Regions from separate parts of the Thioalkalivibrio sp. ALMg13-2 genome, predicted to be linked through region 2. Evidence: predicted binding sites of a transcription regulator. Region 2 holds the regulator's gene; the other holds the start of a gene.
The links. The regulator sigma-54, encoded in region 2, starts transcription at its own class of promoters, with help from an activator protein. The targets are predictions, from matches to a motif close to TGGCANGNTNCNTGCTT.
Positions count from the first base shown of each region.

Region 1: F618_RS0103560 (DUF4168 domain-containing protein) is a predicted target of sigma-54. The motif match lies at 2,639-2,655, and genes of this name have one in related genera.

Region 1 covers NZ_KB906102.1:184,123-191,868, forward strand. Annotated here, with positions in the region: gene F618_RS0103540 (MBL fold metallo-hydrolase) at 1-121, opposite strand, end outside; RNA gene F618_RS15340 (RtT sRNA) at 592-727, opposite strand; tRNA gene F618_RS0103545 (tRNA-Gln) at 764-837, opposite strand; gene rpsI (30S ribosomal protein S9) at 878-1,270, opposite strand; gene rplM (50S ribosomal protein L13) at 1,302-1,730, opposite strand; gene F618_RS0103560 (DUF4168 domain-containing protein) at 1,970-2,485, opposite strand; gene F618_RS0103565 (sigma-54 dependent transcriptional regulator) at 2,789-4,216, opposite strand; gene F618_RS0103570 (ATP-binding protein) at 4,213-5,688, opposite strand; gene F618_RS0103575 (MBL fold metallo-hydrolase) at 6,056-6,739, shown strand; gene htpX (protease HtpX) at 6,825-7,712, opposite strand.
Region 2 covers NZ_KB906107.1:80,132-87,877, reverse strand. Annotated here, with positions in the region: gene F618_RS0107360 (PTS sugar transporter subunit IIA) at 1-143, opposite strand, end outside; gene rapZ (RNase adapter RapZ) at 195-1,067, opposite strand; gene hprK (HPr(Ser) kinase/phosphatase) at 1,075-2,106, opposite strand; gene F618_RS0107345 (PTS sugar transporter subunit IIA) at 2,155-2,622, opposite strand; gene hpf (ribosome hibernation-promoting factor, HPF/YfiA family) at 2,626-2,964, opposite strand; gene F618_RS0107335 (RNA polymerase factor sigma-54) at 2,981-4,465, opposite strand; gene lptB (LPS export ABC transporter ATP-binding protein) at 4,554-5,324, opposite strand; gene lptA (lipopolysaccharide transport periplasmic protein LptA) at 5,321-5,860, opposite strand; gene lptC (LPS export ABC transporter periplasmic protein LptC) at 5,841-6,422, opposite strand; gene F618_RS0107315 (HAD family hydrolase) at 6,419-6,958, opposite strand; gene F618_RS0107310 (KpsF/GutQ family sugar-phosphate isomerase) at 6,958-7,746, opposite strand, start outside.

The DNA of each region.
Region 1 (7,746 bases), on a different contig from region 2:
CCTCGTTGTCGGGATCCGGAATACCGGAGATCCCGATCATGTACCAGGTGTCCAGCCCTTCGACCTCGTGGGCTGTCACATCCACGCTGACCTGCTCGTAGGGATTCTCGGGTACCGACATGGTCAATCCTCTCTTCTCTGGCATTTTGATCGATCCGACCCAGTGCGGCCGGGTTCTGCGGAATTGGACGGAAAAAGGGCGGGAGAATTCCCTGCATTTCCCGATCACTGTCGAGGGATTGTAGCGGAGTCGGGAGCGGGGTTGACGGGATGCCGGGGTCCGGGCGTTTGTGGCTACCGGGGACCGGTCGCCAAGGTCGGCGGTGGCTGGCCATTTAAAGGCAGGGAGACCGGAAGCAGGGTCGGCGTCCACAAATCAGCGGGGCGGTGCCGAAACGTTCTGGCCCGAATCGTTGCCATGGCTGGAGGACCAGGATGATTCGGCGGTTGCGCCGCCTCACCCCTTCGGGGCTGCACACGCTGCGCGCGCGCAGTGCTTCGCCGCGCTTCGCCGAACCTTCCAGGTTCGAACCCTGGACACGCTCAAACAAACATAGAAAAGGGCCCCACGAGGGGGCCCTTCTCTATGTTTGGCTGGGGGACCAGGATTACTCGGCGCTATGCGCCTCGCCCTTCGGGCCAGCGCCGCATACGGCGCTGTTCGGCTCGGCTACGCCTCACCGTCGAACCTTGCAGGTTCTCATCCTGAAATCTTCCAGCCATTCATGAAAAAAGGCCCCACAAGGGGGCCTTCTTCCATGAATGGCTGGGGGACCAGGATTCGAACCTGGGTTGGCGGAGTCAGAGTCCGCAGTCCTACCGCTAGACGATCCCCCAGTAAACCGGGTCGGGTGCAGCCCGAAACTCGACGCGAATTTTAGCGCTTCGAGTACTGGGTTGCACGACGGGCCTTGCGCAGGCCGATCTTCTTGCGCTCCACCTCGCGGGCATCGCGGGTCAGGTGACCACCACGACGCAGCGACGGGCGCATGTCTTCGTTGTACTGCACCAGGGCGCGGGCAATGCCCAGACGGATCGCGCCGGCCTGGCCGTTGCCGCCACCGCCTTCAACGGTCGCGATCACGTCGAAGTTGCCGGTCGACTCGGTCGCCTCCAGCGGCTGGCGTACCACCATGCGCGAGGTCTTGCGGCCGAAGAAGTCGTCCAGCGGCTTCTCGTTAACCGTGATGTTGCCCGTGCCGGGACGCAGGAAGACGCGCGCCGAGGCGGTCTTGCGGCGGCCGGTGCCGTAATACTGATTGATAGCCATTCGGATCGATTCCCTTGCTGATTCTGGCGGCTCAGACTTCGAGCGGCTGCGGCTGCTGGGCCGTGTGCCGGTGTTCGGTACCGGCGTAGACCTTGAGCTTCTTGAACATGGCCCGGCCAAGCGGGTTGCGCGGCAGCATGCCTTTGACGGCAAGCTCCAGCACCTTCTCCGGATGACGCTCGATCATCTGGGTGAAGTTGGCTTCCTTGATGCCACCCGGGTAACCGGAATGGTGGAAGTACTTCTTGTCCATGGCCTTGTTGCCGGAGACGCGGATCTTCTCCGCGTTGATCACGACGATGTAGTCGCCGGTATCGACATGCGGCGTGTACACGGGCTTGTGCTTCCCGCGCAGGCGATGTGCGATTTCCGTGGCGAGTCGACCGAGGGTCTTGCCGTCGGCGTCGACGAGAAACCAGTCGCGTTCGACTTCGGCCGGCTTGGCGCTAATGGTACTCATGATGTTCGATGCTCCGAGGTCGGGGCGATTCAGAAAGCGCGCAAGAATAACGCTTCCCTCTGCCCAATTCAAGCTACAGGGACAATTCCCGAGACGCGAAGGCGTCCGCCCTCGGGGGAATCACGGATCAATGTGCAGAACATTCGCGTGCATGCCCCGGACACAAACAAGGGGCCGACCCGAAGGCCGGCCCCTGCAACCCCCCGGGCGCAATGCCCGGGGCGGTTTTGCGCTGCCCGTTACAGCTGGGCTTCAGCGCGCTCCTGGACTTCCTGCATCAACTCGGGGTCGTTCTGCAGGGCCATGGCCACTTCGTTGTATTCCTCGACGCTCATGCCCGAGTCTTCAACCGCGTTGACCATTTCGTCCTGTGCTTCCTGCTGCATGGACTGGGCCTCGGTTTCGTCCTCGGCACTCTGCAGGCGGTCGGCGAAGTCTTCGCGCACTTCCTGCACCGCAACGAAGGCGGTTACGAAAGTGTCGATGTCTTCTTCGCTCAGATCCACCTCGGGGGCTTCCTGCATCGGGGCACCGCCCTGGGCCGCGCCACCCTGGGCACCACCCTGAGGCGGCTGGCCGCCCTGAGCACCGCCACCGGCACCGCCTTCCTGGGCCGGCGGCTGGCCGCCCTGGGCACCGCCCATGTCGCCCCCACCGGCACCACCTTCGGCACCGCCGTACTGGGCAGAGGCGGCTCCACCCACGGCAAACAGGGAGGTCAGGGCCATCGCGAGCATCGTCTTGCGCATATTCATCATGTTGCTCCTTTTCCTTTGGATCGTTCGGATCTCGGGGCGAAGCCGGCGACGACTCAAGGTCGATCGTCCGCCCGCCCGATTTCGTTGCAACCGTGTGAGGAGGAATGGTCCATCACTGCGGTTCCGATTCCTCGATTGCTGTCCCAGGAGGAGCAGGCATCGTGCCAAGATTGGAAAAAGACAAACAAAACACTTTGAAACAGCGACTTATGCTCTCATCATCCCGAAAGGGCCGGGGAACGCCCCAACGGTAAACCGGGTCAGAATGACACATGGGTCAGGTCGACCCGGGTCAGGATGTCACGATGGGTCGGATTCCCCGAGTTTGCGGTACAGCGTCTTGCGGCCGATGCCGAGGATCCGCGCAGCGCGTTGCTTGTTGCCGTCCACATGCTCCAGCACCCGACGAATGTAGTCGCGCTCGCGCTCCTCCAGGGTCGGCCACTGGCCGTCGTCGCCCATCCCCGGTACCGGCGTCGCCCCCTCCGCCCGGTCGCCCGTCGTTCCGCCGGGATCCTCGGCGGGCGCCTCGAATACGCGCTCCGGCAGATCACGGGTCTCGATGACCTCGCCGGCCGCCAGGGTGGCGGCACGCTCCATCAGACTCGCGAGTTCGCGGACGTTCCCCGGGAACGGATACCGCACCAGCGCGCGCAGGGCCTCCGGGCTCAGGCGACGCTCGGGCAGGTCGCGGGCCAGGGCCTGCTGACGCAGGAACTGCAGGGCCAGGCGTTCGATGTCATCGCCACGCTCGCGCAGCGGCGGGATCTCGATACGAAAGGTCTCCAGGCGATAGTAGAGATCCTCACGGAAACGACCGTCGGCAATATGTGCCTGCAGATCCTGATGCGTGGCCGCCACGATACGCACATCGGTCGCGATCTCCTCGTTGGCGCCCACCGGACGCACGCGACCATCCTGCAGAAGACGCAACAGCTTGCTCTGCATGGCCACCGGCATCTCGGCAATCTCGTCCAGGAACAGGGTGCCGCCGTCGGCCTCGGTAAACAGGCCGCGCCGAGCCCCCTTGGCCCCGCTGAACGCACCGGCCACGTGCCCCAGCAACTCCGACTCCAGCAGGGCCTCGGGGATGCCCGCGCAGTTAATCGCCACGAACGGACCACCGGCCCGCTCGCTTTCCGCATGGAGCGCGCGCGCCACCAGTTCCTTGCCGGTCCCGGACTCGCCGGTGATCAGGACACTGCCGTCGGCGGCCGCGATCCGCCGAATCAGGTCGAACAACTGCAGCATGGCCGGACTGCGGCCCTGCATGCCGTGAAAGCCATCGGCCTGCGCAAGGACCTCACGATAGCGACGCACCTCGTCCTTCAAACGCCGCGCCTCGGTCACCCGGTCGGCGGCCAGGCGCAGGTGATCCAGATCCACCGGCTTGGTCAGGAAGTCATCCGCCCCCGCCTTCAGCGCGGCCACTGCCTGGTCGATGGTCCCGAAGCCCGTGAGCATGATGAACCCGGGTGCCGGCACCCGGGCGCGGGCCTCCTGGAGCACCTGGAAGCCATCCGCGCCGGGCAGGCGCAGGTCGCTCACCACCAGACTGAAGGCCTGCTGCGCAAGCACCCGCGCGGCATCCTCGGCACTGGCAACCGCCGTAACCGCGTAGCCGGCCTCGGTCAGCTCCTCGGTCAGCAGCTCGCGATGCCCGCGATCGTCCTCCACGACCAGGACCGACTCCGGGGGCGTTGCGGGGACTTGTGCCTTGCTGCTCATCGAAGCGAATCCTCCTGGGCGCCAGCGGCCACCGGCAGATGCACGACAAAACGGGTCTCCCCCGCGACACTGCGATCCAGCATCACCGTACCCCCGTGGTCCTCCAGCGCCACCTGCGCCACCGCCAGCCCGAGCCCGGTCCCCTCGCCGGTGGGCTTGGTGGTAAAGAAGGGCTCGAACAGGCGTTCGGCCTGCTCATCGTCTATCCCTCGCCCGGCCGTGGGGCCGTCGTCCGCCACCACCAGCTCGACCCGGTCGGACGAGGCATGCCAGCGGACCCGGACCTCGCGGGCGGCGACCTGCGCGGCATTCTCCAGCAGATTCTCCAGGGCCTGGCCCAAACGCAGGCGGTCCGCGGCGATGGTCAACTCGGGGCCTTCGAGCCGGAATTCCACCCCGCCGGAGGCATGCCGCTCGCGCACACGCTCGACCAGATCTCCAACCAGCTGCGCGAGATCCAGCGAGCGTTCCTGCAACGGATTGCGCCGGGCAAAGTCCAGCAGCTGGCGCACGATGGTCTCCACCCGCTCCAGCTCGGCCTTCAGCGCCTCCATCTCGGTGCGCGCCGGATCCGCCTCCGGCAGGTGCCGGATGGCGCGCTGCACGCGACCGGCGATAATCCCGAGCGGCGTCCCCAGTTCGTGTGCCACGCCGGCCGCCAGCTGGCCGATCGCCGCCAGCTTCTCCGAGTGCCGCAGCTTCTCCTCCAGCCGTCCCTGCTCAAGGCGTTGCGCCTCCAGTTCGGCCTCCGAGGCCTCGCGACGCTCCATCATGCGGTTCATCGAGACTGCCAGGCCGCGCAGCTCCGCCGGCCCCTGTTCCGGCGCCCGCAATCCACGCTGACCTTCGCCAATCGCGCGCATCGCGGCCATCAACCGAGACACATGCCGCCCCACCGCCCGGTGGTACCCGAACAGCACCACCAGCAGAAACAGCCCGCTAATCCCCAGCATCAGCAACCCACCCTGCCACTGGAGCTGCGCGACGAAGGCCCGGAACGGTGTGACGTCGCGCGTCACCTGCAACAGCCCCACGATGCGACCGGCCGGATCGGACAACGGAAGAAAGAACGAAAAGGTCTCGCGCCCCTGATGTTCGCCGAAAGCCCCGAGGCTCCCGGTTTCGCTGATGACCTGCGCCTCGCCACGACGCTGCAGGGTCGGACTGGGCGGGCCACTGGCTGCCACCATCCGGCCGTCGGCATCGTAGACATAGACCCCGAACACCTCCTCGATCTGGAACAGGGAGTCCAGCGACTGCTGCACACCGGCCGCGTCGTCCTGCAGCATCGCACCGGCCACAGGCAGGCGGATCGAGCGCGCCACCAGCTCGATATCCTCCTGCATCCGGTTTTCCATCTGGGTCTGAAATTCATGCAGGCCCAGCGCCACCACCGCGGCCATCAACAGCAACAGGGGCAGCAGCACGAACGACAACACCGCGGTGCGCAGACTGTTCAGGCGTCGAGTCATGAAGGGCGATTCACAGCGTCTTCGGGGGCCATCATGGTAGACACGACGGCCGGCATGACGCGAATCGCAGGCAAAAAAAAGCGCGGGTCGAAGCCCGCGCCAAGAAAACCACCAAAGGAGGATGGAGGAGTCCACTAACCACTGACAGGGGGGACAGTGATTAGCGTATGCGAATCTTCTAATATGACGATATTCTTGTCAACCGGTGGATGCGCAGGGGGTCGCAAATTCACCGCATCGCCATATCACGTACCCTTGAAGACCTGCATACCCCGTAAGACGCACGCTCGCGGGATCTATTCCCGGGGGCGCGCAATCCAGCCCCAGCCAGCCTTCAAAATTCGAATTCGTTCACGGATCCAGCGCCATGCTTCGCCATCTGAGCCACCCCGTCACCCCGCTTGCCCAGAACGCCACCCTGATCTGGTGCGACGTCACCGGGGCCGCGGCCTGGGTCGATCCCGGCGCGGATGCCGCGGCCCTGGAACGGATCGCGCGGGATCAGGGCGTCCACCTGGAAAAAATCCTGCTGACTCATGGCCACCTGGACCACGCGGGCGCAGCCTCCGAACTGGCCAAACGTACCGGCGCGCCGATCATCGGCCCGCACCGCGACGATGCCTTCTGGCTGGATCAGCTCCCGGCGCAGGCGCAAATCTTCGGCTTCTCCGAGGTCCAGCCACTGGTGCCCGATCAGTGGCTGGACGATGGCGACACCATCGAGCTCGGGCAAGCCACGCTCCACGTCCTGCACTGTCCCGGCCACACCCCGGGCCACGTGGTCTTCCACGATCCGGAGGGCCGGCTCGCCCTGGTCGGTGACGTCCTTTTCCATGGCGCGATCGGCCGCAGTGATTTTCCGCGCGGCAACGGGCGTGAGCTGCTGGACTCCATCACCGGCAAGCTCTGGCCACTGGGCGACGACACCCGCTTTGTCCCCGGCCATGGCCCCGAGTCCACCTTCGGCGAAGAGCGCCGTAGCAACCCCTTCGTCGGCGACGACGTCATCGCCGCCCCCGGCAGCGAACCCGGACGCGGTCGCTACTACTGATCCGACCGGCCGCCGCCCCGGCACTGCAAACGGAAAAGGCCGCCCCGAAGGGCGGCCCTCTCCTGGTACACATAAAGGGTTGCGGTCAGCCGTTGGCACGCAGCGCCGCGATGCGCTGCTCGATCGGCGGGTGGCTCATGAACAGCTTCTTCAGCCCCTGGGCCATGCCGCCGCGAATACCAAAGGCGGCCATCTGGTCCGGCATGTCCACCGGGCGACCGGAGGCGCGCGCCAGCGACTCCAGCGCCCCGATCATCTTCTCGCGGCTGGCAAAGCGAGCCCCCGCCTCGTCGGCGCGGAACTCGCGCTGACGCGAGAACCAGAACACGATGATGGAGGCCAGGATCGCGAGGACGATCTCGGCCACGATGGCGGTGATCCAGAATGCCGGCCCGTGACCGGACTCGTTCTTGAAGATCACGCGATCGACAAAGTGACCGATCACGCGCGACAGGAAGATCACGAAGGTATTGACCACCCCCTGGATCAGCGCCAGGGTCACCATGTCGCCATTGGCCACGTGGCCCACCTCGTGCCCCAGCACGGCCTCGACCTCGCCCTGCCCCATGTTCTGCATCAACCCGGTGCTGACCGCGACCAGGGCATTGTTCTTGCTCATGCCGGTGGCGAAGGCGTTCGGGTCCGGCGAGTCGTAGATACCGACCTCCGGCATCCCGATTCCGGCCTCGCGGGCCTGGCGGGTGACCGTCTCCAGCAGCCACTGCTCGGTGGCGTTGCGTGGCTTGTCGATCACGTGGACCTTCATCGTCTTCTTCGCCATCCACTTGGAGATGGCCAGCGAGATGAACGAACCACCAAAGCCAAACACGGCGGCGAAGATCAGCAACGCGGTCAGGTCGAGATTGACCCCCTGGTCGTCCAGGATGCTCTCCACCCCGAGGATGCGCAGAGTGATACTAAGGACGATCAGGATGGCGAAGTTGGTCGCCAGAAACAGCACGATACGTTTCATGAAGCTTTCCTGTACTCCAATTAATAAACTCGAC
Region 2 (7,746 bases):
GCCAGGACCTCGTCGGGGTCGTCGTTCTGGGACATCGCCATGGACTCGCAGTCCTCGGGCAGGCCCCCGAGCATGCTCTGCGCGGTCTGCAGCAGGGTATCGCCCAGGTTTTGATGCGTGATCAGAATGAGACCAACGCCCATGGATCTGCTCCGATTGCGGGTTCCAGAAGGCCCTCGTCCCGCGTCCAGTGGTTACTGTTTCCCCAGCTCGCGGTGACGGGTGCTAACAGTAACATGTTCCCGATCCCGCCACGCCTCCGCAAGCCGCTCCACCAGATACACCGAGCGGTGTTGCCCGCCGGTACAGCCGATGGAGACGGTTACGTAGCTGCGGTGATCGTCTAGCAGGCGCGGCAGCCACTGGGACAGGAATCCCTGGATGCTGTCGAACATGGCCGCGACCTCCGCGTGCCGCTCAAGGAACTCGCACACGGGCGGGTCGCGACCGGTCAGGGCGGCCAGATCGCTTTCGTAGTGCGGATTGGGCAAGCAGCGCACGTCGAACACGAAGTCGGAATCCAGAGGCGCGCCGTGTTTGAAGCCGAAAGACTGGAATTGCAGGGATAGCTCGTGTTCTCCGCGCTCGCCTATGCGGTCGCGCAGGGTGCGGGCCAGATCGTGCATCGACAGGCGCGAGGTGTCGACCGTCAGGTCGGCCTCCGCCGCCACATGGCCCAGCCACTCGCGCTCGCGGTCGATGGCCTCGACCAGTGGCACGCCGTCGCGCGCCAGCGGGTGGCGCCGGCGGGTCAGATGGTAGCGCCGCAGCAGCACCTCGCTGGCCGCCTGCAGGAACAGGACCTCCACCTGCACCCCGTCCGCCCGTAGTTGCGCCAGGAGACCGGAGAACCCTTCCAGGGCCTCCAGGCCGCTGCGCACATCCACGCCCACGGCCAGGTGGCGGTCGGTCTCGGTGTCGTAGTGGCCCTGCCGGACCTGATCGATCAGGTCCGGCAGCAGCGGCAGCGGGAGGTTGTCGACGCAGAAGTAGCCGGCATCCTCCAGGGTGTGCAGGGCCACGGTCTTGCCGGACCCGGACAGGCCACTGACGATTAGCAGGCGCATGGCCGATTCAGCCCTCCGGGTCCGGGTTGGGGACCGTAGTGGCGGGCACCGCGCGATGGTAGGGCGGCTCCTCCGTCTCGCCGCTCATCTGGCGGCGCTGGCGTGCGCGCAGGTCGTCGCCAGCGATATAGCCCTGCATGTGCAGCATGTGGTTGCGCACGGCCGCCTCGATCATGACCGCGATGTTGCGCCCCGGCGCGATCGGCAGGCTGATCAAGGGGACGCGCAGGCCGAGGATATCGATCTCGCCGCGGCGCCCGTTCAGCCGGTCATCGGGGACCGGCGAGGGTTCGCCATGATCGCGCAGGTCGATGATCAGGCGCAGGTACTTGCCGCCCTTGATCGCGGAATCGCCGTACATGGCGCGGATGTTGAGCACCCCAAGACCGCGCACCTCGAGCAGGTCCTGGAGCAGGGCCGGGCAGTGGCCGCGCACGATATCGGGCGCAATGCGCGCGAACTCGGGGGCATCGTCGGCGATCAGGCGATGCCCGCGCGAGATCAGTTCCAGTGCGACCTCGCTCTTGCCGACGCTGGAGGCGCCGCTGATCAGCACCCCGATCCCGAGGATCTCCATGAACACGCCGTGGCGCACCTCGAAATGAGCCAGGCGCTGCTGCAGGAAATAGCGCAGAAGCGAGATGATCTCGTGACTGCTGGTGCTGGAGCACAGGATCAGCGGCAGCGCCTCCTGCGGGGCGTCGGGCATCTCCGAGAACGGACAGGTGTCCTCGGCGAAGATCACCGCGGTGGTCCCAGTGCGGGCCATCTCCAGGATCAGGTCGTTGCACTGGGTGGCGCTGAGGCTGGAGATGTAGCGTGCCTCGAAGTCGCCGATGATCTGGATGCGGTTGGGCCGGATCAGGTTGAGATGGCCGGCCAGCGGCAAGTCGTCCCCGTCGTCGCCGACCAGCTTGCGGTCGGGTGCTGCATGTTCGCCGTGTACGAAGCGAAGATCCAGGCGGTTTCCCATGGCCTGGATCAGGCTTTCCACGTTGATGTCGCGGGCGATCCCGCCTTCTCCCAGCGCCTCGTTCATGGCAGACGCTGCGCGCCGGAATCGCGGCTGGAGGCGGGTTCCACGGGCTTAGTCCTCGCTGAAGCGGCGCACGAGTTCCTGTTCCAGGGCCGCCGCGTCCCCGGCCCGGCGCAGCGCTCCGATGGTGTCTGGCTGAGACAGGCCGCGGGCGAGCTGGGCCAGCAGGTCGAGATGGTCGCCGGTGGCGGCCTCCGGGACCAGCAGTGCGATCAGGATATCGACCGGCTCGTGATCCATGGCGTCGAAGTCGACGCCCTTTTCCAGGCGCAGCACGGCCACGCGCGGCGCCTCGAGATCGGCCAGGCGGCCATGGGGAATCGCAACCCCATGGCCGAGACCGGTGGATCCGAGTTTTTCGCGCGCGGACAAGGCCTCGAAGATCGCGTTGCTCCCCGGTCCCGTGCCGTCACCTCCGCCGGCGAGGAGGTCCGCCAGGGCCTCCAGGGCCCGTTTCTGGCTGGAGCACTCGGGTTGCAGGCCAATGCGCTCGGAGGTGATCAACTCGGCAATCGTCATGGATCAGGAGGCCTGCTCGCGGTTGCGCTGGGCACCTTCGGCGCGGTGGTGGTCCTTGACCTTTTCCTTGTGCTTGATCAGCTGACGGTCGACTTTGTCGATCAGCGCGTCGATCGCGGCATACATGTCCTCGTGAGAGGCCTCGGCGTGGATGTGATTGCCGCTGACCTGGAGATTGGCTTCGGCCTGGTTGTGCTGATTCCGGGTCTTCTCGTGGGTCAGCACGACGTGGACGTCGATGACCTTGTCGAAGTGGCGCTCCAGCTTCGCGAACTTCTCGTTGACGTAGTCGCGCAGGGCGTCGGTGATGTCCACGTGGTGGCCGGTCAGGTTGATCTGCATGGTCAGGACTCCTTGGTTACTTGCTGCCGGTGGGCATCGAGGCCATCTGCCGGCGTTCGCTGGATGAAGGGATGTGCATCGCCTCGCGGTACTTGGCCACGGTGCGGCGCGCTACGTTGATGCCCCGGTCCGACAGGACCTGGGCGAGCCGGGCATCGCTGAGCGGCTTGTTCGGGGGTTCGTCGCCAATCAATTCGCGAATCATGGCACGGATGGCGGTGGCGGAACACTCGCCGCCATCGTTCGTGCCGACATGGCTGGAGAAGAAATACTTGAACTCGAAGACCCCGCGCGGGGTGTGCATGTATTTCTGCGTGGTAACCCGCGAGATGGTCGATTCGTGCATCTCCAGGGTCTCGGCAATGTCGCGCAGGATCAATGGCTGCATCGCGACGTCGCCATGCTCGAGAAAGCCCTGCTGGCGGTGGACGATCGCCTCGGCGACCCGCAGCAGGGTGTCGTTGCGGCTGTGCAGGCTCTTCAGGAACCAGCGTGCCTCCTGCAGCTGATCACGCATAAAGGCGCTGTCGCGGGCATCCGAGACCTGGCGCACCATGCCGGCGTAGAGGTCGTTGATGCGGATACGCGGTGCGATCTCCGGGTTTAGATCCACGCGCCAGCCCTCGGTGGTGTGGCGCACGTAGACATCCGGGACCACGTATTCCGAGGTGGCGGAGCTGATCTGTGCGCCGGGGCGCGGGTTCAGGGTGCGGATCAGGTCCAGTGCGCGGGCCAGTTCGTCCGGGTCGCGTACGCCGGACTGGCGCTGCAGGGCCTTGTAGTCGCGCTTGCCCAGGCTGTCCATGCCGTGTTCCAGGATCGCCCGTGCGGCCTCGCGGGCCGGGGCGTCCGGGGCCAGTTCGCGTAGCTGGATCTCCAGGCACTCCCGCAGGTTGCGCGCGCCGACCCCCAGCGGGTCGCATTGCTGAATCCAGTGGAGCACTGCCTCGACCTCGTCGACGCCGACGGTTTCATCCTCGCCTCGGCTGATGGTCTCGGCCAGGGTTTCCAGGTCACCCTCGAGATAGCCGTCGGGGCTGATGGCGTCGATCAGGGCCGCCCCGATGCGCTGGTCGCGCGGTGTCAGATGGCTCAGATGCAGCTGCCACAGCAGATGATCCTGCAGGCCCTCACCGTCGTCGTCGCTGGTGTTTTCCAGCGGGTCGCGGTCATCCACGCCCTTGTTGGGCGTCGGGGCCGGCTCGTAGATGTCGTCCCAGCGGCTGTCGGTCGTCAGTTCCTCGGGGATCACGTCGTCGCTGGTGGTGGTGGCCTCCATGCGATCGCCTTCCACCAGCTCGCCGTCCTGGTTCAGGCGCTCGGTGTCGGCCTCGGCATCTTCGTCCTCGACCTGTTCGAGCATGGGGTTGCTCTCCAGCGCCTGCTGGATCTCCACCTGGAGCTCGAGCGTGGACAGCTGCAACAGGCGGATCGCCTGCTGCAGTTGCGGGGTCATGGTCAGCGTCTGACCCAGCTGCAGATTCAGGCCGGGTTTCAGCATCGGGTATGCGGGGCGAGGGTTGGCATTGATGGAATCTTAAAGCCTGCCTTGTGGTTTGTGCACCGACCGGGCCGCATATGGGGCGCTTTCACAGGCGGAAGTTCTCGCCGAGATAGACCCGGCGCACCTGGGGATCGGCCAGCAGCTCGTCCGGTGTCCCGGCGGCCAGCAGGCGGCCTTCGCTTAGAATATAGGCCCTGTGGCAGATGCCGAGGGTCTCGCGCACGTTGTGATCGGAGATCAGTACGCCGATGCCGCGCTGGGCGAGATGCCGAATCACGTCCTGGATGTCGCCGACCGAGATCGGATCCACCCCGGCGAAGGGCTCGTCCAGACAGATGAAGCGCGGATCCCCGGCCAGGGCGCGGGCGATCTCGGCGCGGCGGCGTTCGCCGCCGGACAGCGCGATGCCCGGGCTGTGGCGCACGGTCTCGAGCTGGAACTCCTCGATCAGCGCATCGCCAATGCGCCGGCGCTCGTGGCGATCGAGTCCGGGGCGCAGCTCGAGCACGGCCTGCAGGTTGTCCCACACGCTCAGGCGGCGAAAGATCGAGGCCTCCTGCGGCAGGTAGCCGAGGCCGGCGCGCGCGCGCACGTGGATGGGCGCGCGGGTGATGTCGCGCGCGCCCAGGGTGATGCGCCCGGCATTGGGGCGGATCAGCCCGACCAGGCTGTAGAAGCAGGTGGTCTTGCCGGCCCCGTTCGGGCCCAGCAGGCCGACCACCTCGCCGGGCGCGAGGTCGACGTCCACCTGGTCCAGCACCGTGCGCTGGCCGTAGCGCTTGGTCAGCTCGCGTCCGATCAGGCGGTCGTTGGTTTGTGCCGGTGTGGCGGATGGGCTGGGGGCGGTGGCGTTCATTCGTCGTCGCGCGGCTGGATGGTGATGCGCACGCGCTCGCTGTCGCCTTCGCCGCGTTCGGCCTCGATCACGTCGGTCGTCAGGTCGTAGGTGATGCGCTTGCCGCGCGCCTCCTCGCTGGTGGTGATCACATGGGCCTGGTCGGTGAGGATCATGCGGTCCTCGTTCAGCAGGTAGTCGATGCGCAGGGCGGTGGCAATGCGCATCTCTCCGGTTTCCGGATCGGGTGATTCCAGGCGTGCCGGCTCGCCGTGGGCCTCCATTTCATAGGGGCGGCGATCGCGGGTGCGCACGTAGACCTTGTCGGCCTCCAGGGTCATGTCGCCGCGGATCACGATCACGTCGCCGGTGTAGGTCCCCAGCCCCTGGCGTTCGTCCATCTCCGCGCGGTCGGCAGTGATCTCCACCGGCAGCGCCGGGCCCGAGCCCTGCTGGGCGAACGCGGGCGTGGCCAGCAGCACGAGCAGCAGGAGCGCCGCCACGCGGGCACCCGGTTGGCCCGGACGGTGGCGAAGGCTATGGGGATTCGGGGTCATGCGCGGGATCCTCCTCGCTCGTCTCGCTGTAGAGCGAGTACACGTCATGGAACAACTCTATGGTATCCCCTCGCGAGTCCACGCGCAGACCGGTGCCGCGCTGGAACAGGCCCGGCTGGTTCAGGGTGGAAAGGGCATCCGAAGTGGCGACCATGGTGTCGGTGGCGACGCGAACATCCCGCGAATCGATGAGGGTCTCTACGCGTTCGCCGCGGGGCGGCTGTACGCCGTGGGTGGGGCCCACCAGGTCCAGGGTCGCGGCGGCCGGTTGATGCAGCGCGGCCGGGGCGGTCCAGCGCCATTCGATACCGCCCTCGGCGAACAGGTCGAGGTCCGGGTCGTCCACCCATTGGGGGCCGTCACGGCCGAACTCGCGCAGGCGGGTGCCGCGCAGACGATGGCTCAGTTCGCCGTCGTCGCCGGTGGCATGCAGGGTGAAGCCGTCAATCTGCAGCGTGACCTCGCCCTCGGGCGGGCTTACCTCGGCCTGCGCCAGGGGCGCGGTCGCGAATGCGAGCATGGCCAGGGTCCATCCGACTTGGCGGCGAGTCCTTTGGCTCATCCGTTCAGGTAGGTCTCGAACAGCGCGTCGAGCCGGCCCTGCGCGGCCAGCAGGCCTTCGCAGGTCTCGCGCACGGCCCCGCGCCCGCCATGGGCCTCGGTCACCCACTGGGCATGCTGGCGCACTAGCGGGTGGGCGTCACCGACCGCGATCCCGAGCCCGACCCGCTGCATCGCTGGAAGATCCACGATGTCGTCGCCCATGAAGGCCGCTTCGGCGGGGTCGTGACCGGTGCGCTGCAGCAGTTCGTGCAGGGCCTCGCCCTTGTCGCGGCGGCCCTGGATCAGATGCTCCACGCCCAGGTCGCGCATGCGGTGCTCGACGACCCCGGAGGTGCGCCCGGTCAGGATGGCGATCTCGATCCCGCCGTCCAGGGCCAGACGGATACCGTGGCCGTCGCGGCTGTTGAACGCCTTGTACTGCTCGCCGCCGTCGCCGAGGAACAGGCTGCCGTCGGTCAGCACGCCGTCCACGTCCAGGACCAGCAGGCGCACGGCCTGCTGGTGGGTGCGCAGAGTGGTGGCATCCAGGTTCATCAGGCCACCCCGGCGCGCAGCAGGTCGTGCATGTTGATCACGCCCACCAGGCGGTTTTCGGCGTCGGTGACGGGCAGGGCGTTGATGCGCCGGCTCTCCATGGCCTCCAGGGCCTCCACCGCCAGCCAGTCGGGCTGCGCGGTGTGGCCGCCGGTGGTCATGGCCTCGCCGATGGTCAGGCCGTCCAGGCTGTGCCCGGCGTCCAGGGTGCGGCGCAGGTCGCCATCGGTGAACACGCCCTGGATGCGATCGTCACCGTCGGTGATGATCACCAGCCCTAGACCCTTGCGGGTGATCTCGAACAGGGCGTCCTTGAGTGGGGCGTCCGGGGTGATGCGCGGGATCGCGCCTCCGGTATGCATGATGTCGGCGACATGCACCAGCAGGCGCCGGCCAAGGCGACCGCCGGGGTGCGAGCGGGCAAAGTCGTTGGCGGTAAAGCCGCGTGCGTCCAGCACCGCGACGGCCAGGGCATCGCCCATCGCCAACGCCGCGGTGGTGCTGGAGGTGGGGGCCAGGCCCAGCGGGCAGGCCTCGCGTTCGACGCTGACATCCAGGTGTACGGTGGCATCCGCGCCGAGGCGCGATCCGGGGTTGCCGGTCATCGCGATCAGCGGTACGCCCAGGCGCCGGATCAGCGGCAGGATGGTGATGATCTCGTCGGTCTCGCCGGAGTTCGACAGCGCGATGACCACGTCCTCGCGGGTGATCATGCCGAGATCGCCGTGACTGGCCTCGCCCGGGTGCACGAAGAAGGCCGGTGTGCCGGTGGAGGCCAGGGTCGCGGC